Regions from separate parts of the Brucella sp. NBRC 12953 genome, predicted to be linked through region 2. Evidence: predicted binding sites of a transcription regulator. Region 2 holds the regulator's gene; the other holds the start of a gene.

Region 1 (11,934 bases), on a different contig from region 2:
CGTTTATCAGCAGTTGAGTTCCATTGCGCCGACCATTGTACTCAATAGTTGGGAAGGTGACTACGACACCATCAAGTCTTCGGTTATTACAATTGCCGAAGCGCTCGGTGAGCGCGCGAAAGGTGATGAAGCTATTGCACGACATTCAGAAGTTATGTCGAAAATTATTGCTCGGATTCCGGCCACTGAACAGCGACGTATCCTGCTTGCAGTGGCGACACCGGATTCGCTTAGTCTACACACATCTTCTTCGTTCACGGGTTCCGTTTTCAAAGCGATGGGACTAACGCCTGCCATACAGTCGGGTAAGCCTGTAGAGAGTGGTGCAAATCTTGAGCGCCTGATTGCCGTAAGCACAGAGATTCTACTCATTGGTGTCGATTCCGGCGGCACGATTGTCGATCAGTGGAAAGATAACACTGCATGGAACAATATTCCTGCCGTTCAAAACCATATGGCGTTTGAAATAGACCGTACGCAGTTTGTACGTTTCCGCGGGCTGAAAATCGCAGAATTGCTCGCTCAGGAAGTGCTTTCAAAAGTCTATGGCGGAAAGTAAGTAGCTGTGACAGTGGAGGCCGGGCATAAGCAGACGTCAGGTTTGATCAACCCTGTTCTTTTGGGCGCGATCCTGCTGGCTGTCTTTTGTGTGGTGCTTCTGGCAAGCATTGCCTTTGGCGTGTCTGATCTTTCTATCGGTCGTGCGTTACAACTCCTGTTTCAACCAGATGGCTCGGCACAAAGCGCGCTTGTGTGGGATATACGTTTGCCGCGTGCCGTGCTCGCAACGCTGGTCGGCGCTAACCTCGCGGTTGCGGGTGTGCTGATCCAGACGCTGACCCGTAATCCGCTGGCCTCACCACAAACATTCGGCATCAATGCCGGCGCATCACTTGCAATCGTGATCTGCCTTATCGCTTTTCCGTCATTTCGTGGTGTTGGAACTGTCTGGCCTGCTTTTTTTGGCGCGGCAATCGTCGGTTTTGCGATGTGGATGCTGGCGATCTCCGGACGCATGAGCGATATAAAACTGGCTCTTGCCGGTATTTCGATCCAGCTCGTCCTCTCTGCGCTGGTTCAGGCGATTTTGATTGCCAACAACTCCGCGCAGGACATCATCTATTGGCTTGCCGGTTCGCTCAACGCGGCCCAATGGGCAAAGGTTTGGATTATTCTGCCATTCTCGCTATTGGGCGGATGCATTGCGCTTCTTGGTTCACGGCATTTTGCCATTCTGGCGCTCGATCAGAATACGGGTGCTTCACTTGGGCAAAATGCTCAGCGTGTAGGTGGTGTTGCTGCGCTACTTATCGTCATTCTGGCCGGTTCCGCAGTGGCCGTCAGTGGACCAATCGGTTTCGTCGGATTGCTTGTACCTCATGCTATGCGGCGTTTGGTCGGCGCAGATCAGACGAGTGTCATTGCCCTTTCAGCCATTGCTGGACCGTTGTTGTTGAATGCTTCTGATTTGCTAGGGCGTGTTCTCGCTTTTCCAGCCGAAGTGCCGGTTGGTATTGTGACGGCACTGATTGGCGCCCCTGCTTTTCTGTTCATTCTTTATGGCAGGCGGCTTAAATGAAGACGTCTGCCGAACATCAGGCTAACCGAAGCGCATTTGTAGCATGCAGCTTTATTTTTGCGCTGCTTGTCGCGATTTCCATTCTTAGTATCATGGTTGGCGCGGTGCGTTTGAGCCTGTCCGACATCATAACCGCAATCAGCGGCGGCAAAAACGCTTTCATCGTCATGCAATACCGCCTGCCGCGCCTCGGCGTCAGTATATTGGCCGGAGGTGCATTCGGATTGGCAGGGGCTTTCCTGCAGGGTGCATTGCGTAATCCACTCGCTTCGCCCGATGTCGTTGGCATTACGAAATGGGCCGGTCTTGGCGCATTTTGTGCTGCGATGTTGGCGCCAGCTGCCTGGAGTGTTTGGGCCATTCCGCTCGGTGTTGTTTTAGGTGCCTTGCTGGGTGCCGCGACACTGTTTCTGATTGCACGACAGTTCGGTGGAAGCATTACAGCACTGGTTCTGACAGGTGTTGCGGCAGGCATGATGGCGCACGCATTAATGCAATATATGATGGTCTTGTTTCCGACACGCGCTGATCAGTCCATGATCTGGCTTGCAGGTAGTGTCTATGGACGAACGCTGAATGATGTCGTCATCCTGGCGGTCTGGCTTTTTGCCTGCCTGCCATTGGTGGTCCTTGCTTCGAGCAAGCTTGACGCCAGCGGCTTTGGCGACGACACGTTGAACAGCATCGGATTGCCGCCTGCCATTTTACGGGGCGGGCTCGTTCTCACATCCGTATTGCTTTCCGCCGGTGCGGTTGCGGCTGTCGGCAGTATGGGATTTCTCGGTCTGTTGGCGCCGCATATTAGCCGCTTGATGGTTGGTTCTCGCAGTCGCTATTTGGTTCCGGCAAGCGCTTTGGTGGGAGCCTTGGCGCTTTGTCTTGCGGATTTGATCGGGCGCGTGATTGCACTACCCAATGAGATACCCGCAGGCATCATTGCTGCAGTTGTCGGCGGGCCGTATCTCGTTTTTCTCCTTTTCAAGGAAGCAGGTTGAAATGGCTGATATCCATCCTTCTCGCCTATATGCCCGCAACATCACGGTTGGCTATGCACAAGCCGAAGTTCTGAAGGATGTTGATGTAACTATTCCTAACGGCCAGATCACGGCTGTTGTCGGTGCTAATGGTTGCGGAAAATCCACCTTATTACGTGCACTCGCGCGCCTTATTCAGCCGACAGAAGGTACCATTCATCTAGGTGGAAAACCTATTGCGTCGATGACGAGCAAATCTGTAGCACAACAACTCGCTTTTCTGCCACAAAACCCTGTTTCGCCTGATGGCTTGACCGTGCGGCAACTGTGCCGGTTTGGGCGCCATCCGCATAAAGGCTTTCTATCGCCTCTCACGAAAGACGATGACAAGCTGGTTGAGCAGGCACTGGCAGCAACGGGATTGATCGATTTTGCGGAGCGCCAGCTTGATCAGCTTTCAGGCGGTCAGCGGCAGCGAGCATGGATTGCCATGGCGTTGGTTCAGGAAACGCCACTACTGTTGCTGGATGAGCCGACGACCTATCTTGATATTGCTCACCAGCTTGAAGTTCTTGAGCTTTTAAAAAAGCTTAATCAGGAGCGTGGACGTACCATCGTCATGGTTGTGCACGATCTTAATCACGCCGCTCTATATGCGCATCATCTGATCGCGATCAGCGAGGGCCGCGTTTATGCTTCGGGTTCACCAGCGCAGCTTTTGACACCGAAACTGGTGAAGGACGTGTTTGGGATTGAGGCGCTGGTCGTGCCACACCCGCTCTATGAAACCCCATATTGCTTTCCAATCGCGGCTCGATAAGCGGCTGCGACTAACATTTGGCGGCTCTAGCTGTCTGTCTGCGTATGTTTAAAGCGACACCTGTTCCCACTTTTATCGGGATAGTTTAATGTGTCCTATAATAAGCCTATATTACATAAAAGAGACATTTCATCTCATTGAGGCATACTGAATGCAAACAATAGCTTTTGTGGTCTTCGACGGATTTTCATCAATGGCTCTGGCCGCGCAGCCGGTTTTCGAGGCAGCCAACTCGATTTTGGGTGAGGAAAAGTATCACGCGGCTGTCTTCTCAGAGCATGGCGGCCTTGTCAGCTCGTCTGGTGGTCTTTCGATCATGACCGCTCCTTTGGAAGACAATAAGTTTGATACGGTGATCATCGCTGGTGGTACGACGGCTTTTGAGGACGCTTCCGAAGGGCTGATCCGCTTTGTGCGCAGCAGTTTTGAATCGTCGCGTCGTGTCGCTTCCATCTGCACTGGCGCTTTTGTTCTGGCACAGGCAGGACTTTTAGATGGCCGAAAGGTGACGACCCATTGGGCTTGTGCGCGCAGCCTGAAAGAACGTTTCCCAACCGTCATTCTGGATGAAGACCGCATCTTTGTGAAAGACGACAAAGTCTGGACATCAGCGGGTATGACTGCCGGCATCGATCTGGCACTTGCAATGGTAGAGGAAGATCATGGCCCAGATGTTGCCCGCCGCGTTGCGCAGGCTCTTGTGATGTACCACAGGCGTGCTGGCGGTCAGTCGCAGCATTCTGCTCTGCTTGATATGGGCGCAAAGTCGGATCGTATCCAAACAGCCCTTACATATGCACGCGCAAATCTCTCGCGGGCTTTAACGGTTGAAGATTTGGCTGAGGTTGCAAGGCTTAGTCCGCGTCAGTTCAGCCGCGCCTTCAAAGCGGAAACCGGACATTCTCCCGCGAAGGCAGTTGAAAATCTTCGCCTTGAAGCCGCGCGTCTTATGATGGAGCAAAGCCGACACAGCATTGATGAGATCGCCGGGCAAACCGGTTTCCTTGACCGGCGGCGGATGCGTGAAGCTTTTCTTCGTGGCTTCGGCCAGCCACCTCAGGTCATCCGTCGTAATGCGCGGCAAGGGGCGATCTAGTCGCACTCTTTGCAGAACAGAAGATGTCCTAATTACGTAATATATACGTCATTTGAGACGTGAGGCATCTGGCTTATTTTTCAGATATCGGGTCGTTCCGACCATCTGGAGAACTAGAATGTCTGCGAATTCATTAGGTAAAGCCCTCATAACTGGTGCCTCAACTGGCATCGGTGCTGTCTATGCCGATCGTCTTGCCAAACAAGGCTACGACCTCATCCTCGTGGCGCGAAGTGCGGATAAACTCGAAGCTCTTTCGAATAAACTCATCGCTGCGACAGGGCGATCAGTTGAAGCGCTTCCAGCGGATCTGACGAACGCTCATGATGTCCGCGCCGTGGAAGATGTACTTAAATCTGACGAGAATATCAGTCTTTTGATCAACAATGCTGGCGCGGGTGGCGTGAAGCCGCTGCTCGATAGCGATGTGGACGATATGGAGAAGATGATTACGCTCAATATCACCGCACTGACACGGCTGACTTATGCCGCCGTACCTGGGTTTATCGCGCGGGGGCGTGGGACAATCATCAACATCGCGTCAGTTGTTGCGATAGCACCAGAGCTATTGAATGGCGTCTATGGTAGCTCGAAATCGTATGTTCTGAGCTTCAGCCACTCCCTCAACCATGAGCTGGCAGACAAGGGTATTCGTGTTCAAGCAGTTCTACCGGGCGCGACGGCCACCGACTTCTGGAGCATTGCTGGTAAACCAGTGGAAGAGCTGCCGCAAAGCATTGTGATGTCAACGGATGATATGGTCGATGCCGCACTTGCTGGTCTCAAAAATGGTGAGCGCGTTACCATTCCAGGGCTGCATGATGTTGAGAAATGGACAGGTTTTGAAGCTGCGCGCGGTGAACTCTCCACGTTGTTTGGCAATTCAAAGCCAGCTGCGCGATACCTTTAAACATACTCCGAAAACTGTGATGCTGGGCGAGAAATCGCCCAGCACATTCACCAAATTAGGTGATCGCATATCGTGATATGAAATATCATTCATGCACGATAAGCTGGAACCAGGTGTCGAGAAAACGACTGCGTTTTAATCCGTCGAGATAAACCAGAAGCTCCGGTCCAAGCTCGACAGGTTGCAGTGATGCAACGTCCGAGGGACTCGTTTCTGATACAAGACCAGTTTCTTGAAGGATCGCCTGACCGTTAGAAGACAGAAGAAATGTGATCGCCTGCTCGGCGATGTTTGCGTGTTTGCTTCGATCCGGGATGAGTGCGGTCCAGGGCAGGGCGACAACGTAATCCTGTGGTACGATGACTGCAAAATCCCGGGCGTCATATTGCCATTTGCTTACGTCTGACAACGGCACGTTATAAGCAAGATCGATTTTGCCAGCCGATAACGCCTGTAACAGCTCCTCACTTGTATCAAAAATACGCGCTTGTGACGCGCCGAAAGCGCGGACGATACGCCAGAACAGCGGCGATCGGATCGAATCCTGAGCCGCCAGTGTGTAACTGACATTATCAATGCCAATATTGACGACCCCGACACGCCGTTGAAACCGCGTTGCGTTTTGCTCCAGCAATCGTGCGAGTTCGATGCGTGTCGTTGGTAGTTCATTGTCGAGCGCACGGCGTTTGACAACACTCACCGCTGGATCGAAACCGATGCTGAACAATTCGCTGCGCCAGTGAGCTTGTGGTGCTAATCCGGCATTGCGGACAATTCCATTTCTTGGCTGCGCGCCGCCTTCGTTGGCTATGAGTACTGCAAGATCGGGTGTCGAGAGGATAACGAGATCGGCGGCACTCGCTTCTTCGGCACCAGCTAGAAGCCGCGAGGTCCATTCGCCCGGTCTGATCTGTCGATAAGCGATATTGACGCTAGGCAACTGACGGGACAGACCAGCTTGTACGGGGGCTATGGTTTCGGGTGCGATGTCACCGACAATCTGAAACTCGGGCTTTGATGCCGGGTCATCTTGCGCATGCGTGTTATGCCATGAAGGAACAATCAATATCAGAACGGCACAGAATTGCAGGATGATGCGTTTCATGTGCGCTGCTCTGGTGTCGTTGCGGGCAATTTCACCAGCACGCTTGTTCCACCACCTTCGCGGTCACGCAGTTCGATCTGGCCGCCTAATGCCTCCGCAACCATTTTTGCTATCGACAAACCAAGGCCGGAACCGGGCTTTGACTGGTCCACTCGGACAAAGCGCTCGAAAACACGGTCTTTCATGTCGGTCGCAAGCCCAGCGCCTCTGTCATGAACGCCAAGCGTGATCGTAGCTCCATTCTGGCTAAGGCTGATTGTAACAGGGCCGGGTGCATGAACGAGTGCGTTTTCGACGATATTGCGGATCATTTCTCTGAGGCTGATGGTTTCGCCACTCACATAGAGCGGCTCATCAGGCACATCAAAGCTGATGGTTTGTTGTAGATCAGAATAACTGCCTTCAGCGCGCAGTCTCCGGACTGCTTCCTGTGTAATCTGCCGCAGATCGAGCGTTTCGAGCTTTCGCGACTGAATACTGTGCAGTGTCGTCGCTTCAGACAGAAGCTGATTTGCGAGAAGGCTTGCGCTTATGGAATTGGCATGGACACGGGCAAGGATTTCCTTTTGCCGGTTTGGATCAGTTTCTTCGAGCGACAGTTCGGTCAGCGCACGCAAGGCCGTGAGTGGCGTGCGCATCTGATGCGCTGCATCGGCAGTGACCAGCTTCAATCCGGCAAGCACATTGTTCAGACGTCCCATGAAGTCATTGAGTGCTGCGACAAGCGCGCTGACTTCCTTAGGGATTGGACCGGCCAGCGGATTGAGATCGGATGAGGAACGCTGGCGCAGATCAGATTCAACCGTCCGCAGCGGTCTGAATGCAAATCTGATTGCGACCCAGATAAGCACCAGTGCGAGCAAAGCCACTCCAAGCGCAGGCAAGAGAGTGTTGAGGCTTAGTTGCAAGGTCAGCTGTCTCCGTGCTTCGCGCGTTTCCCCAACCAGGACATCGACCCAGCCGCCGCCTTTTGCGTCGCTGTGATAGCGTGCGACAGCAGCAATTCGTACTTTTTCCCCACGATAAATGCTGTCGCTGAGGCGAACACGGCTATTATTGCCATGCGGAATTTCTAGCCCGAGAATGGGCGAACCAGTCAGGAGGCTGCCATCAGGTGCGACGACACGATAGAAAATGCGATTGAGCCGTGAGGTGCCCAGAATGGAAAAGGCCGAGTGTGGGAGATCGACGCTGAGCGATCCATCCTGCAGAGTTATCGTGTCTGCGATGGATAGGGCGGCAGCACCAAGAACACGATCAAACGCTTCATCAGCTGCACGATGCGCATACCAGCGGCCAAGAAAGAAGAGCAGAACGGTGACAGCAAGCAGCGTCAATCCACTGCCCACCAGAATGCGGCGCTGGATTGAATATTCCCTGTTTGCGGCTCCTTTGACCATCAGAGTTGCGGCGCTTTAAGCCTGAGCAGATAGCCCACGCCGCGTTGTGTAACGATCTCAACTGTGCTGTTCTCGAGCTTCTTCCGCACGCGTGAAACCAGCAGTTCGATAGCATTGGGTGTGCCGGTATCTTCATGCCCAAACAGTTTCAGAACCAGCATATCTTTTGGGACCGTGACATTGAAACGGGTGGCAAGCATTTCCAGAACGTCGAATTCGCGCCGCCCGAAATCCAGTGGCTCGTCACCCTGCATCACTGATCTTTGTGTCAGGTTGATCGATAGTTCGCCGATCCGCAAAACCGGCTGCGCCACGCCCATATGCCGTCTTGCGACAGCTCTGATACGGGCAACAAGCTCCCTGAGATCGAAGGGTTTGACTAGATAGTCATCAGCGCCAAGCTCGAGAAGGTCGATCTTGTCGGCAATCTGATTGCGAGCGGTGATTACCAATACCGGACACGACAAGGATTGTTCGCGCATACTGCGCAGGATGGCAAAACCGTCACGTCCCGGAAGGTTGATGTCGAGTACGACCAGATCAAAGGAGCCATTTACAGCCAGATCTTCCCCCTGCACGCCATCATAGACAGTCGTGACAGAGTGGCCTTCCTTTTCAAGCTTTGAAGCAATAGCAAACGCAATATCGATTGTGTCTTCTACAAGAAGGATACGCATGTTGTGTTCGACGATTCTACTCAAGGTTTTCGGGACGACAGGATTCTGACAGTTAGAATTGCTAGTATCTGGGACAATACTGGATGAGGCTGCGGCGCTTGTATCATAGCAAGTGTCCAGGGAGGAAAAAATGTTCTGGCGCGGGTTGGCATGTCGTATCGGCATGACCTTGTTTGGGCTTCAGCTGTGCATCGCTTATGCGAATGCCGCTGATGCGGCTTGCGCTTATCGCGGTGCGCTGGATGAGCGTTATTGCGACGAGAACCGCGACCTTGTCGCAGATACTCCCAAAGACGCTTCCCAGTGGCGTGATCCGCAAACACTCGTATGGGCTTATTCGCCCATCGAAGATCCGGCGGTTTATGCGCGGCTTTTCAAGCCGTTCACCCAGCATCTTGAGGCCTGCCTTGGACGGCAGATCGTTTATTATCCGATTCAGTCCAGTGCCGATGAAGTTGAGGCGATGCGTTCAGGACGTCTGCATTTTGCGGGCTTCTCGACAGGGCCGACAATTGAGGCGGTCAATCGCGCAGGTGCTGTTCCTTTTGCCGCCAAAGGCACTGGCGATCAGATGCGCGGCTATCGGCTGGTGGCGGTCGTGCGCGCGGAATCGCCCTATGAAAAATTGGGTGATCTTAAAGGGCATCGCGTCGCCCATGCGTCATTGTTCTCAAATTCTGGCAATGTCGCGCCACGCGCTCTCTTTCCAAAAGAAGGCCTCACGCCGGGGCAGGACTATGCGCCTATCATGTCGGGCGGACACGATAAATCGATCCTCGGTGTTGTCGCCGGTGATTACGATATGGCGGCGGTTGCCTCCGATGTGCTTGAACGCATGATTGAGCGGGGGCTTGTGAAGCGTGATGCCGTTCGTCTGATCTATCAGAGCGATCTGTTTCCGACCTCTTCATTTGCTTATGCTCACAATCTTGCGCCGTCGCTCGTGGCGGAGATGAAGCGCTGCTTCTTCAATTTCACATTCACGCCTGAAATGAGAGCCGAGTTTCAGGGCGACGATCACTTCATTCCCATAGATTACGCAGCCGCGTGGTCCGTGGTGCGCGAGGTGAGCGAGAAGGCTGGCGCACCGCCTCCATAATTCGCTTCATAGCAAGCGATCAATTCGCATGGCATTTCTCTGAGTGCCAGCTCCCGCAGCAAGCCAGAACACAGTCAACTGCAACCCGATTGGGTTTCGGTCGGAGTCTCTTCGGCTCAAAGTGGATAAAATAATGAGTTTTTACAAGCAACTAACCTACAAATATAAGGTCTATAATGCAGACCCCACGACACTGATCGGGGTTATGCTGGCAATCGTCTTTGCCTATCTGATTGCAGCGCCAATCGTGCTGCTTTTGTCAGATGCAGTGATTGTCCAATTTGCTGATCGGGCACGCTCGGGCCAGCAGATTGGAGAATTGACCTTTTATTATCTCAACCGTGCGTTCTTCTCGGCGATTTCGACAGATGTGTTCTGGCGTCCGCTTTGGAACACAGCAATCATCGCACTTGGTTCGATTGCCTTTGCGCTTGTCACGGGCATTCCGCTGGCATGGCTTTTAAGCCGCACAAATTTGCCGGGCAAGAAGTGGTTCTCGACAGCATTGATCGTTCCTTACATGCTGCCTTCGTGGACCTTCGCACTGGCTTGGCTGACCCTGTTTAAAAACCGCACCACCGGTGGTCAGCCAAGCTGGATGGAAGCTTTGGGCTTCTCGCCACCTGATTGGCTTGCTTACGGCATGTTGCCAATCACGCTCATTCTGGCCATGCACTATACGCCATTCGTGATACTGCTTTTCGGCAATGCGTTGCGGCAGTTTGATTCCACGCTTGAAGATTCAGCCCGTGTCATGGGCGCAGGCAAATTGCTGATCGCGCGCCGTATCATTCTTCCATTGATGCTGCCCTCGCTTGTGTCGGCTTCAACGCTGATCTTCGCCAAATGCCTCGGCGACTTTGGTGTCGCCTATATTCTTGGCGTGCCGGTTGGTTTTGACGTTCTGGCGACGTCTCTTTTCCGCGCGATTTCGACCAGCCAGGCAGGCATGAGTGCCGTTCTTGCGGCGACCATTGTCGTGCTTGGTAGCATATCAATCTTCCTCGATATGTATCTGCTCAAGGAAGCGCGCCGTTTCGTCACTATTGGCAATAAGGGTTCTATGAACCGCGAGACAGACCTCGGTCGTTTCCGTGTGCCTGCATTCAGCTTCGCCGCACTCATGTTCGTTGTCAGCGCGTTCATTCCGCTGATGGCGCTTCTGCTGACGACGGTTATGCGCGTGCCGGGCGTTTTCACGCTGGATAATTTCACGCTGGATTTCTGGATCGGCACCGATCTTAACACCACTGCAATGAGCAATGGCATCCTCCTGACAGGCGAGTTCTGGAAAGCGACCTGGAACACGTTGTGGATCGTCGGCTCGGCTGCATTGGGTGCAGGTCTGCTTGGTCTTCTGGTCGGCTATGTCGTGGCTCGTACGCCTGTTTCGCTTGTTGGCACGTTTCTGCGTCAGGTGACATTCCTGCCTTATCTGGTTCCGGGCATTGCCTTTGCTGCGGCCTATCTCACGATGTTTGCAGTGCAGCGTGGTCCGCTTCCGGCCCTTTACGGAACGCCGATCCTGCTGGTTCTCGCGATCCTTGCTGATCAGATGCCGTTCGCATCGCGCGCGGGTATCTCTGCAATGATGCAACTTGGCAAAGCGCCTGAAGAAGCGGCCCAAATCGTCGGTGCCGGTTTCTGGCGTCGTCTGGTTTCGATTGTCGCGCCGATCCAGAAAGGCTCTCTGGTTTCAGGTATTCTGCTGCCGTTTATCTCTGGCATCAAAGGCTTGAGCCTCGTCGTCGTGCTGGCTGTGCCGGGCATGGATGTTCTCACCACCTATGCATTGCGCCTCGTCGATTACAGCTATAGCCAGGCCGCAAATGCAGTCGTTTTGATGATCTGCGTCATCGCCTTTGGCGGCACGGTCATTGTTCAAAAACTCACCAACAGCAAATTGTCTGACGGATTGGGAGGCAAATAATGTCGAGCATTACTATTCGCGATGTCAGAAAGAGCTACGGCAAAGCCGCCCGCGCCGCAGTTGAAAAGCTTTCACTCGAAATTCCAAAGTCGGAGTTTCTCTGCCTGCTTGGACCTTCGGGCTGCGGCAAGACGACGACGCTCCGCATGATTGCGGGTCTTGAATATCCAACCGAAGGTCAGATCCTCGTCGATGGTCAGAAGATCGTGTCGGTTGATGACGGCATTTATGTACCACCAGAAAAGCGTGGCATGGGGCTGGTGTTCCAGAACTATGCCCTTTGGCCACATATGACGGTCGAACAGAATGTCGAGTTCGGCTTGAAGTTGCATAAGGTCGCCAAG
Region 2 (11,934 bases):
ACGGCGAGCATAGCCATACGGATTTTGAAGTTCATACTGATTCCAAGAGTCGTTTCGAAGTGCCTTCACAGTCTTGACTGAGAAAGGCCGACGGGAACTGGAATCTAAATGTGGCGATGGCGTGATATTATTGAGAGTATTATGAGGTAATTGATTCAGAAGATTGTGCGGAAAATGATCCTATACTATGCGTTGTTTATTTGATGATTCAAGAAAAACTCAGGAATATTTTGAATTTAATCGCGTTGTTTCTGTAAAATCGCTTACGATTCGTTAAGATTCGACCGCCTGCTTCGCAGAGCCATGTTTTCAAGCGCCGGACTCAAGAAAAGCTGCTTTGGCTGAGAGGGGTATTTAGCCGCGACAATACAATTTTTATTTGTATTCCTAGTTTTCGATCCATCACCGCAAGATGACAAAATCTGGCCTTTTATGGGCAAAATACAACCAATGGGTGTTGTCTGGCCGGTAAAGTTTACCGCAACATCTGTAACTTTTGTTGAAATCCGGCGCGATGACACAGTTTTGACCGCTGGCCAGATGCATTCAAAAGCCAAAATCCTGCTATAAGCGCTCAGCTTCAGAATGGAATATGATGCAGGATAATTCGCAAAAGGACGATCAGGACACCGCGCGCCCCGCCGTCTCGGCTGGCAAGCGCGTTGTCTATCTATGCCTTGGCTTTCTCATGCTGGCACTTGGCATCATTGGTGCCATTCTGCCGGTGATGCCAACCACCATTTTCATCATCCTTGCGGCATGGTTTTTTGCGCGTTCGTCACCGAAATTCGAGGCGCGTCTGCTGGCCGATCCGCGTTTTGGCCCGATGATCATCAAATGGCGTGATCGTGGAGCCATTCCACCAAGGGCAAAACTTTATGCATGTCTTGGTATGACATTTGGCTACGGCATGTTCTGGTGGGGCGCACAGCCTGGCCCCTTGCTTGCCGTTTCAGTTACGGTTTTCATGCTTGGTTCTGCGGCTTATGTCCTGTCGCGCCCGAGCGAATAGCGACAATATCAGAAGGGGGAGTTTCTGATGCCTTTGCCCATCATCAATCCGCTTATCGATAAGCTCTCTGCGCCACCCATCCCAGCCGTTCAGGAGTGGGCGCGTGAATATGATGGCGCGCATGGACCTCTGATCGATCTGTCGCAAGCCGTACCCGGCTACCCACCGCATCCTGATATGCTGCGCTTTCTCGGCGAAGCTGCAAGCTCGGTCGCTTACGCGGGCTATGGTCCGATTGAGGGAGAAACCGTTCTGCGGGAAGCCTATGCCCGGCATGTCGGCAATCTTTATGGAGCGGAGATCAAGGCTGGCAATATTCATATAACGTCGGGCTGCAATCAGGCGTTCATTGCGGCAATCATGTGCGTTGCTCAAAGCGGAGATACGGTTCTCGCCACCGATCCATTCTATTTCAATCACCAGTCATCGTTGGAAATGCTGGGAATTCGCTCGGAAACGATGCTTTGCCGCGCCGAAAATGGCTTCGTGCCGGATATAGAAGATGTGCGGGCCGCATTGCATAAACGCGTGCGTGCGCTGGTGTTGGTTTCTCCCAACAATCCAACCGGTGCAATTTATCCGCCGCAGCTACTGGCGCAAATCTATGCGGCCTGCCGTTACAATGGAACATGGCTCCTGCTGGATGAAACCTATCGCGATTTTCTCAGTGACGCTGATCAGGCGCCCCATGATCTCTTTGAAGAAGTCGATTGGCCGTCGCATTTGATCCAGCTTTATAGCTTCTCGAAATCCTTCTGCATTCCCGGTCAAAGGCTAGGCGCAATCGTAGCGGGTGCTGACATGGTGGCGAATGTTGCCAAGGTCATGGACAATCTGCAGATCTGTGCAACTCGCGCGCCACAGATTGCGGTCAGTCGGGCTATCGAGCCGTTACAGTCTTGGCGTGATGACAATCGCAAGGAGATTGCACGACGGGCAGAGGCTTTACGTGTCTCGATGAGTAATGTCGCCGGTTGGCATGTTGAGGCGGTGGGTGCCTATTTCGCTTTTGTGCGGCATCCTTATGAGGGTTCGTCTTCTGTCGCGGTTGCCGAGAGGCTTGCCAAAACGACTGGCATCATTACCTTGCCCGGCAGCTTCTTTGGTGAAAGCCAGGATGCTTTCCTGCGCTTTGCTTTCGCCAATGTCGAAGTCGCAGGCATTGAGGCGACTGCTGCACGATTGTCATGTTTTAAAATGTGAAGCAGCAGGCCCGCGTGGAAAACCCCACAAAACCGCGGGCAAAGGCGATTGATACAAAGCTGTTACACTACTGTCATATGACTGTTATATAGAGCGCGTAGACGGCTGGTGACGCTTTCACGTCATGTGTCTTTTACAACAGGGGCTGGTGCTCATGAACAAGATGATTTCCTCGACCGCAGCGCTCGCAATTGCTGCAGTATTGTCGGTTTCCGCTGCGAATGCGCGCGATCAGATTCAGGTTTCCGGTTCCTCGACCGTTCTGCCTTATGCCAAGATCGTTGCTGAAACCTTTGGCGAAACCTATCCTAACTTCAAGACGCCGGTCATTGAATCGGGCGGCTCTGGCGCAGGCATCAAGGAATTCTGTAAGGGCGTCGGTGAAAACACCATCGATATCGCCAATGCATCGCGCGCCATGAAGGGCACCGAACTCAAGTCCTGCATCGACGCTGGCGTCAAGGAAGTTCAGGAAGTTCGTTTCGGTTATGACGGCATCGTCTTCGCAACCGACGCAAACGGCCCAGACTGGAAGCTCGCTCCAGTTGATGTTTACAAGGCACTTGCTGCTAAGCTCGTCGTAGATGGCAAGCTCGTAGACAATCCAAACACCAAGTGGAATCAGGTCAATGCAGACCTGCCAGATTGGGACATCACCGCTTACATTCCTGGCGAAAAGCACGGCACCCGTGAAGTTTTTGAAGAAAAGCTTCTTGCTGACGGCTGCAAGGAATCGGGCGCTCTCGACGAAATCAAGAAGACTGGCCTCGACGACAAGGCTTCGGCTGCTGCCTGTATCGCTGTTCGTAAGGACGGCAAGGCTGTCGACATCGATGGCGATTACAGCGAAACGCTGGCTCGCATCGACTCCAACAAGCAGGGCGTTGGCGTTTTCGGTCTCTACTTCTTCGAAAACAACGCTGACAAGCTGAAGGTTGCAACCGTCAGCGGCGTCAAGCCATCGGCTGAAACTGTTGCTTCGGGCGAATATCCAGTTTCGCGCCCACTGTTCTTCTACGTGAAGAAGGCTCACCTGGGCGTTATCCCAGGCCTGAAGGAATATGTTGACTTCTTCCTGTCCGAACAGATGGTTGGTCCAGAAGGCCCGCTCGCTGAATACGGTCTGGTTCCAGCGCCAGATGCAGAGCGTGAAGCTCAGCGTACTGCCTTCACTGAAGGCAAGGTAATGGAAGCTAAGTAAGCTTTGATCTGTGGAATGTGGGGAGAACCTCTCCCCACATTCTTCTTCTTTTGCGCATGTCGTTTAGGACGAGCGCATTCGCATGGACATTGTTGTGCTGGTTCACAGCATTTGTCTTAGTTTTGGGGCAACCGGGGAAATTGAATGTCCTTCTTTCTGGTTCTCGTCAGTGTTGTTGCAATCGGACTGATCGGCTTTTTCATTGGCCGTCAACGCGCCGTTGCACTCAATAAGGCGCAACCTGCAGCCGGATCAGGCGCAGGGGTAGAGAAAATGCATTCCCGCCCGCATTATCATGGCTGGTGGGTTTTCCTCGTTTCGGCTCTGCCCGCAATTCTGTTTCTCGCGGTTTGGGCGGTCGGTACGTCGGTTTATCTTGATCATACGGCAACCGCCCGTATGCCTGAGGCTGTTGAGGATGGCTCCTATTCAGAGCGCAGCTTGCAGCTCGGTATGATCCGCAGCCTTGCCGATGGTATCGTAAAGCTGACACCCGCCGAAATCGAAAGCTTCCCGCAGACCTATAAGGATGCGCGCGAAGTTCTCGGCTCAAAGGGCGTAGCACTTGCTACTGAAGGTCAGGACTATATGGTCCCGATCGCTCTCTTCCTTGAGCACGCCAACAAGATTTCTCACACGGTCGGCAGCGTTATTGCGCTGGTGATTGCCATAGCAGGCCTCGTTTTCGGTCTGTCGGGGATCAAACGCCGTACGCGCGCCCGTAATAATGTCGAGCGCATCGTGCTGTGGGGGCTCGTTGCCTCCTCCGGTATCGCGATCCTGACGACCATCGGCATTGTTTTCTCCGTTCTGTTCCAGACGGTTACTTTCTTTCAGTCTATCGCTCCGATGGATTTCTTCTTCGGTACGGTTTGGGACCCACGCTTTGCAGCTGCAGGTTCTGGTGGTGAAGTCGGTCAGTTTGGTCTTATCCCGCTTCTGGCCGGTACGCTCTACATTGCTTTCGTGGCCATGCTGTTTGCAGTGCCCGTCGGTCTGTTCTCCGCGATCTACATGGCCGAATATGCGTCGCCGAGAGTCCGTACCGTTGTTAAGCCGCTGCTTGAACTTCTGGCTGGTATCCCGACCATCGTTTACGGCTTCTTCGCGTTGATTACGGTAGGCCCGTTCCTGCGTGATCTCTCGGCTGCCATTGCAGGCGGTCAGGGTTTCATCATGGCGCAGAGCGTGCTGACGGCAGGTCTCGTCATGGGTGTGATGCTCATCCCGTTCGTGTCGTCGCTGTCTGATGACATCATCACATCGGTTCCGCGCTCGCTGCGTGACGGTTCGCTCGGTCTTGGTGCAACGCGTTCGGAAACGATCAAGCGTGTTGTTCTTCCCGCTGCACTTCCGGGCATCGTCGGTGCTCTTCTGATGACAGCATCGCGTGCAATCGGTGAAACGATGATCGTGGTTCTCGCAGCCGGTGTTGCAGCGCGTCTTACGGCCAATCCGTTTGAAGCCATGACCACCATTACGGTCAAGATCGTCAACCAGCTGACCGGCGACCTTGAATTCGACTCGCCGCAGACGCTTGTTGCCTTTGCGCTGGGTATCACTCTTTTCGTCCTGACGCTGATCATGAACATCTTTGCGCTCTACATCGTTCGCAAGTACCGGGAGCAGTACGAATAATGACCGATTCAACTTTCAATGCTGCTGGGAATGCCGTCGCAACACCCCAGCGCCGCGATATCGGAATCAAGCGTCGCTACGCTGCTGAACGCCGCTTCCGCCTCTATGGCATCGTTGCCATTGCGATTGGCGTATTCTTCCTTTGCGCGCTTCTGTTTTCGGTTTTCTCGAAGGGCTACACGGCGTTCGGACAGACGACGATCTATCTGCCGGTCAAGCTTGACGAGCAGGTTATTGATCCGGGCAACAAGCGCGCGACCGATCCGAATGTGCTGATTACCGCAAACTACCCGCTTCTGGTCCGCAACGCGCTGGCTGAGAAACTGGGTGTGGCATCGACAGATCGCGCGCAATTGCGTGAGGTTGGCCGTTTCTTCTCTGACGGTGTTCGCGTTCAGCTTCGCCAGATGGTGATGGATAATCCATCGCTTATCGGGACTACGCAGACGGTTCCGGTTCTTGCTGCTGCTGATATTGATTCTGCTTATAAGGGCCAGATCGATCTGTCGGTTGCCGAGGCAAACCGTAAGGTTTCTGACCGCCAGGTCGCCTGGATTAAGACGCTGACCGATGAAGGCATGATGAGCGAGGCTTTTAACTGGGGTCTGTTCACCAATGGTGCGTCCAGCCGTCCTGAAACCTCTGGTCTGGGTGTCGCGCTGGTCGGTTCCTTCTACATGATGCTGATTGTGTTGGTTCTTGCACTGCCTATCGGTGTCGCTGCTTCGATCTATCTTGAGGAATTTGCGAAGAAGAACCGCCTTACCGATCTGATCGAAGTCAACATCAACAATCTGGCTGCTGTGCCATCGATTGTGTTCGGTCTGCTTGGTCTTGCAGTCTTCATCAACTTCTTCAACCTGCCGCGTTCAGCCTCCATTGTTGGTGGTCTGGTGCTGACATTGATGACATTGCCAACCATCATCATCGCAACACGTTCGGCACTTCGCGCTGTACCACCATCGATCCGTGCGGCGGCTTTGGGGCTAGGTGCTTCGAAGACGCAGATGGTTTTCCATCATGTGCTGCCGCTCGCGGCACCTGGTATTCTGACCGGAACGATTATCGGTCTGGCTCAGGCTCTTGGTGAAACTGCACCGCTGCTGCTGATCGGTATGGTGGCCTTCGTTGCCAATATGCCGACAACCCCGATGGACCCTGCAACTGCTCTGCCTGTGCAGATTTTCATGTGGGCCAATGAAGCCGAGCGTGCCTTTGTAGAACGGACATCAGGCGCTATTATCGTCCTGCTCCTGTTCCTAGCAGTAATGAATATTGCAGCAATTATTCTGCGCCGCCGCTTTGAGCGCCGCTGGTAAACGGGAGAGAAATGATGAATCTCATGACTGAACGATCTCTCGAAAAAGCCGTAGGAGAAAAGATGAACACCAACGCCCCCTCCGTTAAGATGCGCGGTGACAAGGTCTGCGTGTTTTATGGCGAGAAGCAGGCTCTGTTCGAAGTCGATCTGGAAGTTCCGGAAAAGATGGTCACAGCGCTGATCGGTCCTTCGGGTTGCGGCAAGTCTACCTTCCTGCGTTCGCTTAACCGCATGAACGACACCATCGAAGGTTGCCGCATCGCGGGCAAGATCACGCTCGACAACGAAGACATATACGATCCGAAGATCGACGTTGTTGAATTGCGCGCTCGCGTTGGCATGGTGTTCCAGAAGCCAAATCCGTTTCCGAAGTCGATCTTTGAAAACGTCGCCTATGGCCCACGTATTCACGGCCTTGCCCGCAACAAGACCGATCTCGAAGAAATCGTTGTCACCAGCTTGCAGAAGGCCAGCCTCTTTGAAGAGGTCAAGGATCGTCTGCATGATGCCGGCACCGGTCTTTCCGGTGGTCAGCAGCAGCGTCTGTGCATCGCGCGCGCTATTGCCGTCAGCCCTGAAGTGATCTTGATGGATGAGCCTTGCTCGGCACTCGATCCGATCGCGACCGCCAAGGTTGAAGAGCTGATCGACGAACTGCGCCAGAACTATACCATCGTCATCGTTACACACTCCATGCAGCAGGCCGCACGCGTTTCGCAGCGTACTGCCATGTTCCATCTGGGCAATCTGGTGGAAGTGGGCGATACGGACGTGATGTTCACGGCACCGACCGAAAAGCGCACGCAGGACTACATCACCGGTCGCTTTGGCTAATTAATTGGAACGGGAGCGGCGGCTGGTTTGAAAACAAAGCTGTTTGGCTTCCCCGCAATTTACATTGAGGTCTATTATGGCGTCTCAGCATACTGTTAGCGCTTACGACGAAGAACTGCAGTTCCTCACGCATAAGATCGCCGAGATGGGCGGTCATGCAGAGCGCATGGTCGAGCAGTCCGTTGCAGCGATTGTCAATGCCGACAATGCACTTGCCCAGCGTGTTATCTCCGACGATCTCATCCTCGATGCAAGTGAGCGCGAGATTGATGATAAGGCCGTGATGATTATCGCCAAGCGCCAGCCAATGGCTGTCGATCTGCGTGAAATCATCGGCTCGATCCGCATCTCTGCCGATCTGGAGCGCGTTGGCGATCTTGGCAAAAATATTGCCAAGCGCGTTGCTGCAGTTTCGGAATCTCGCCAGCCGGTCAAGCTCTATCGCGGCCTTGAAACCTTGGCTGAGCTGGCTCTCACCCAGCTCAAGGACGTGCTCGATGCCTATGCAACGCGCTCGGTACAGCAGATCAACGTCGTTCGCGACCGCGATGACGAAATTGACTCGATGTACACTTCGCTGTTCCGCGAGTTGTTGACCTACATGATGGAAGATCCGCGCAATATTTCCGCCTGCACGCATCTTCTGTTTTGCGCAAAGAACATCGAGCGCATTGGCGATCACGCAACCAACATTGCTGAGACGGTCTATTACATCGTGACCGGTCTGCAAATGCCTGCGGAGCGCCCAAAAGAAGACCTGAGCCACGGTATCGTCGTGGACGAGGCGCGTAAATCCTAAGAATATCTGGCACCGCATTCGTGCGGTCCAGATGCCTGCATGAATATGAAAAACGCGACGGCACGCGGTCGATCGGGGGCTTGTATCTTCCGCTGCCTCAAGCGCATCCCAAAAAGTGCGAAGCGATTTTGGGAAGTATATGCGATAAAAACAAGTGCTTAGAGCATGATCCAATTTAGTCGGATCACAGGCGCTCTAAATTTTGGATAGGAAATACTGGATGTCACAGGCACCCAAGATTGCTGTGGTTGAAGACGAAGAAGCCCTGAGTGTACTCCTGCGTTATAACCTCGAAGCCGAGGGGTATCAGGTTGATGCGATGCTGCGCGGCGATGAAGCCGAAATCGCACTTCGTGAAAATGTGCCGGATCTTCTTATTCTGGACTGGATGCTCCCTGGTGTCTCCGGGATCGAGCTGTGCCGCCGTCTGCGCCAGTGGCCGGAAACAGAGCGTCTGCCGATCATCATGTTGACCGCACGCGGTGAAGAAAGCGAACGCGTTCGTGGCCTGAGCGTGGGTGCCGATGATTATGTCGTCAAACCTTTTTCGACACCGGAATTGCTGGCTCGCGTCAAAGCCATGCTCCGTCGCGCCAATCCGAGTGTGCTGTCGCATGTGCTGAAAGTCGGCGATCTTGTTCTCGACCGCCAGCAGCATCGCGTCTATCGCAAGGAAAAGGAAGTCCGTCTCGGACCGACAGAATTCCGCCTGCTCGAATATTTCATGATGTCACCGGGCCGTGTCTTTTCGCGTAGTCAGCTACTCGATGGCGTCTGGGGGCCAGACATTTATGTCGATGATAGAACAGTTGACGTGCATGTCGGACGTCTTCGCAAGGCGATCAACGTTGGTCGCGCGCTTGATCCTATCCGCACGGTACGCGGTGCTGGATACTCATTCGGATAACCAAATCTCGATTTGCAGAACCCTATACAAGCGGCTCGTTGCTGAAAATGCGACGGGCCGTTTTGCATAATGGGCAAGAACGTTGCGACTCAGTTCCGACCTTCCGATTCGGAATTCAATATCCACAACGTACCAAAACGGCCAGTATCACACGATGTTACAATGATCGTGACAAAGTTGAAGATCCGGCGAAATCGAGGTCAAAAGCAGCATCGAAAAAGCTTAAAAAGACGCTTGCGTAAAATCTTGAAACATCGGCGAAATAAGGCAGTGATGTGGCCTGTATTTCAGCAAATTGAATCGCGTTAAATCAATAACTTATAAGATTTGCTAAATTACGTTAAGGATTTGTTAATAAATTTAAGGGGTTTGTGGGGAAAATTAAGCTCTGGATTCGGGTTCAATCTGCCTCTGTTTTGGAGGTGTCGTGACTTTTGGAATTTGACCATTCGCCTTTTTTTGGCCTAAAAATTCTAAAACCTTGAATGCAATGAGTGACAGCAGAACGTTTATTTTATGATTTTCGTTCTATTTGGCTGGAGCGCCGGGCATCTTAGAAGGATGTGCAAAGGCTGCTCTGTTAGTTCAAATCTGCTGCATAGTTTTATGCGGTGGCACCACAGCCAGGTTTCAAACGCCTTTTGCGGGGCGGAGGCCAGGTTGGATCAGTTAAGGGTCCTAACTATGAGACTGAGCCGTTGACGCGCGCTTCGAAATGGAAATTGCCCGCTATTCTCGGGCTGCTGGTTGCGCCATTTTTGGTGACGGGTTGCACGACGACCAGTGGCACGACCAAAACCAAAACCGAAAAGACGGCGGCGGCTAGCCACGTCAAGACAGTCAATGGCGTCAAGACTTTCACATACACCGCCAAAGACCGCGAATGCCTCGAACGTGCGATGTTCTTCGAATCCAACCGTTCAAGCCCCGATGGTCTGATGGCCGTTGGTACGGTCGTGATGAACCGCCTCGCTTCGGGTAGCTATCCGGATACGATCTGCGGCGTTGTTGGTCAGAAGAACCAGTTTGCGCCCGGCGTTCTGACACGCAAGATGAATTCAAAGGCTATGCCTGACGTTCAGGCAACAGCCGATGCTGTTCTTAAGGGCAAGCGTCATCCTTCACTTAAGAACTCGATGTTCTTCCACACGGCTGGCTTGAAGTTCCCTTACCGCAACATGCATTACGTGCTGGTTGCTGGCGGAAACTCCTTCTACGAAAAGCGTGGTCGCGATGGCGAACTGGAAAATCCGGTTCCACAGACCCCGTACAATCTGGCCTATGCTTCTACTCCACAGGCACCATCCATGCCTGAAGGTCCGTTCTACAACGTAACCGACCAGCAGGATGCGACTGTTCCGCAGGCACAGCCAACAGTGCAGGTTGCGTTGGCTGAAGCAGCGAAGACGACAGAAACCCAGCAGAATGGCGGCGTCGGCCCACAGGCTCGTGGTGATCGTTTGGCTGCTCTGCCTGTCAAACCAGCTGAAAAGCCGGTTATGACACAGGTGGCAAGCTATCAGCCGACATTTGATGAAACGGCTCCTGCTGCGGAAAATGTATCTCTCGGCTATACCGCCGATAAGAAGCATGTCGATGCAATCGGCGCGATGCTTCTGTCGCAGGAACGACCGGAATCACCACTTTAAAGCTGACTTAAGCACATAAAAAAGCGCCCGATAGGGCGCTTTTTTATTATTTTGCCTGCACTGGTACGGGTCGATAAACAGGCTGATAGATAACCATGGGCATATCATAGAAATCAGGTCTGTTCTGCCAGGCACGACGATCCGCACGGCGGTCAAGATCAAGCTGCAACAGGCAGTTGGAAAACGCATCGGATTTTTGTTTGAAACCATAGCTGCGGCAGGTCTGTTCGTCTGCTGCGCGGCGCTGTTCGGGTGTCATAGTTTGACAGCCTGCAAGCAGGCCCGCCAGACCAAGGATAATAAGCACGCTTTTCTTCATAGCCGTTGCTCTCATTGAGTAAAAGTTTCTATCGACCGCGATCTAAATATAGCGCAGTGGCGAGAAAAAGCGTGGTGAAATTAAGTCATCTTGCCCAGCTCATCCTGAAAAATGCGAAGCAGTTTTCAGACACGATGTGCGCCAAACAAAGATTGAGGCGCTTATCTGGTGCAATCAGATTGAAAAGCGCTCTAAACTGCCGTTGATTCTTTCAAACACGAGGCTCGCAGCCATATGGCACATGACAATAACGCTCCCGTCATCGATCCGGTAAAACTCGAACGTCTGGCCGAAGTCGCCGTGCGCGTAGGGCTGCAATTACGCGAAGGTCAGGACCTTGTCATCACCGCACCTGTCGTTGCGCTGCCGCTGGTGCGTTTGATCGCGAAACACGCCTATAAGGCTGGTGCGGGCGTCGTAACGCCATTCTTCTCCGATGATGCAATTGCGCTGGCGCGTTATGAAAATGCATCGGATGAGAGCTTTGATCGTGCGGCTGGCTGGCTTTATGAAGGTATGGCCAAGGCCTATGCCAATGGCGCAGCACGTCTCGCCATCGCTGCTGATAATCCGATGCTGTTGTCCTCACAGGATGCGTCAAAGGTTTCGCGGGCCAATCGCGCCAACTCCAAGGCCTATCAGCCAGCGCTCGAAAAAATCGCAGGTTTCGACATCAACTGGAATATCGTTTCCTATCCGAACCCGGAATGGGCGAAGCTGATGTTCCCAGATGATGCAGAAGCGGTTGCGACCCGTAAGCTGGCGGATGCTATCTTTGCTGCGTCCCGCGTTGATGTGGACGATCCGGTCGGTGCATGGGCCGCGCACAATGCAGCATTGCGCACCCGTACGCGTTTCCTCAACGGCAAGGCATACAGCGCGCTGCATTTTAAGGGACCGGGCACAGACCTGACGGTTGGTCTTGCCGATGGCCATGAATGGCATGGCGGCGCATCGACGGCCAAGAACGGCATAACCTGCAACCCGAATATCCCGACCGAGGAAGTATTCACCACACCACATGCGCTGCGCGTCGAGGGGCATGTATCGA

The links. Region 2 encodes PhoB, which activates phosphate uptake and scavenging genes when phosphate is short. Its sites were predicted from a motif close to TGTCATNNANCTGTCAT; they were not measured.
Region 1: the regulator PhoB is predicted to act here: its motif matches at 8,596-8,612, upstream of phnD (phosphate/phosphite/phosphonate ABC transporter substrate-binding protein).

What each region holds. Positions count from the first base shown of each region.
Region 1 is NZ_BAABSV010000005.1:288,463-300,396, reverse strand. It holds gene ABWV94_RS14390 (ABC transporter substrate-binding protein) at 1-559, shown strand, start outside; gene ABWV94_RS14385 (FecCD family ABC transporter permease) at 602-1,579, shown strand; gene ABWV94_RS14380 (FecCD family ABC transporter permease) at 1,576-2,574, shown strand; gene ABWV94_RS14375 (ABC transporter ATP-binding protein) at 2,576-3,373, shown strand; gene ABWV94_RS14370 (GlxA family transcriptional regulator) at 3,525-4,469, shown strand; gene ABWV94_RS14365 (SDR family NAD(P)-dependent oxidoreductase) at 4,588-5,379, shown strand; gene ABWV94_RS14360 (ABC transporter substrate-binding protein) at 5,465-6,484, opposite strand; gene ABWV94_RS14355 (sensor histidine kinase) at 6,481-7,884, opposite strand; gene ABWV94_RS14350 (response regulator transcription factor) at 7,884-8,561, opposite strand; gene phnD (phosphate/phosphite/phosphonate ABC transporter substrate-binding protein) at 8,692-9,660, shown strand; gene ABWV94_RS14340 (ABC transporter permease) at 9,794-11,590, shown strand; gene ABWV94_RS14335 (ABC transporter ATP-binding protein) at 11,590-11,934, shown strand, end outside.
Region 2 is NZ_BAABSV010000002.1:469,969-481,902, reverse strand. It holds gene ABWV94_RS06165 (septal ring lytic transglycosylase RlpA family protein) at 1-35, opposite strand, end outside; gene ABWV94_RS06160 (YbaN family protein) at 596-1,012, shown strand; gene ABWV94_RS06155 (aminotransferase) at 1,046-2,215, shown strand; gene ABWV94_RS06150 (PstS family phosphate ABC transporter substrate-binding protein) at 2,370-3,416, shown strand; gene pstC (phosphate ABC transporter permease subunit PstC) at 3,561-5,054, shown strand; gene pstA (phosphate ABC transporter permease PstA) at 5,054-6,373, shown strand; gene pstB (phosphate ABC transporter ATP-binding protein PstB) at 6,436-7,209, shown strand; gene phoU (phosphate signaling complex protein PhoU) at 7,286-8,008, shown strand; gene phoB (phosphate regulon transcriptional regulator PhoB) at 8,229-8,915, shown strand; gene ABWV94_RS06120 (cell wall hydrolase) at 9,614-10,564, shown strand; gene ABWV94_RS06115 (hypothetical protein) at 10,611-10,883, opposite strand; gene ABWV94_RS06110 (aminopeptidase) at 11,118-11,934, shown strand, end outside.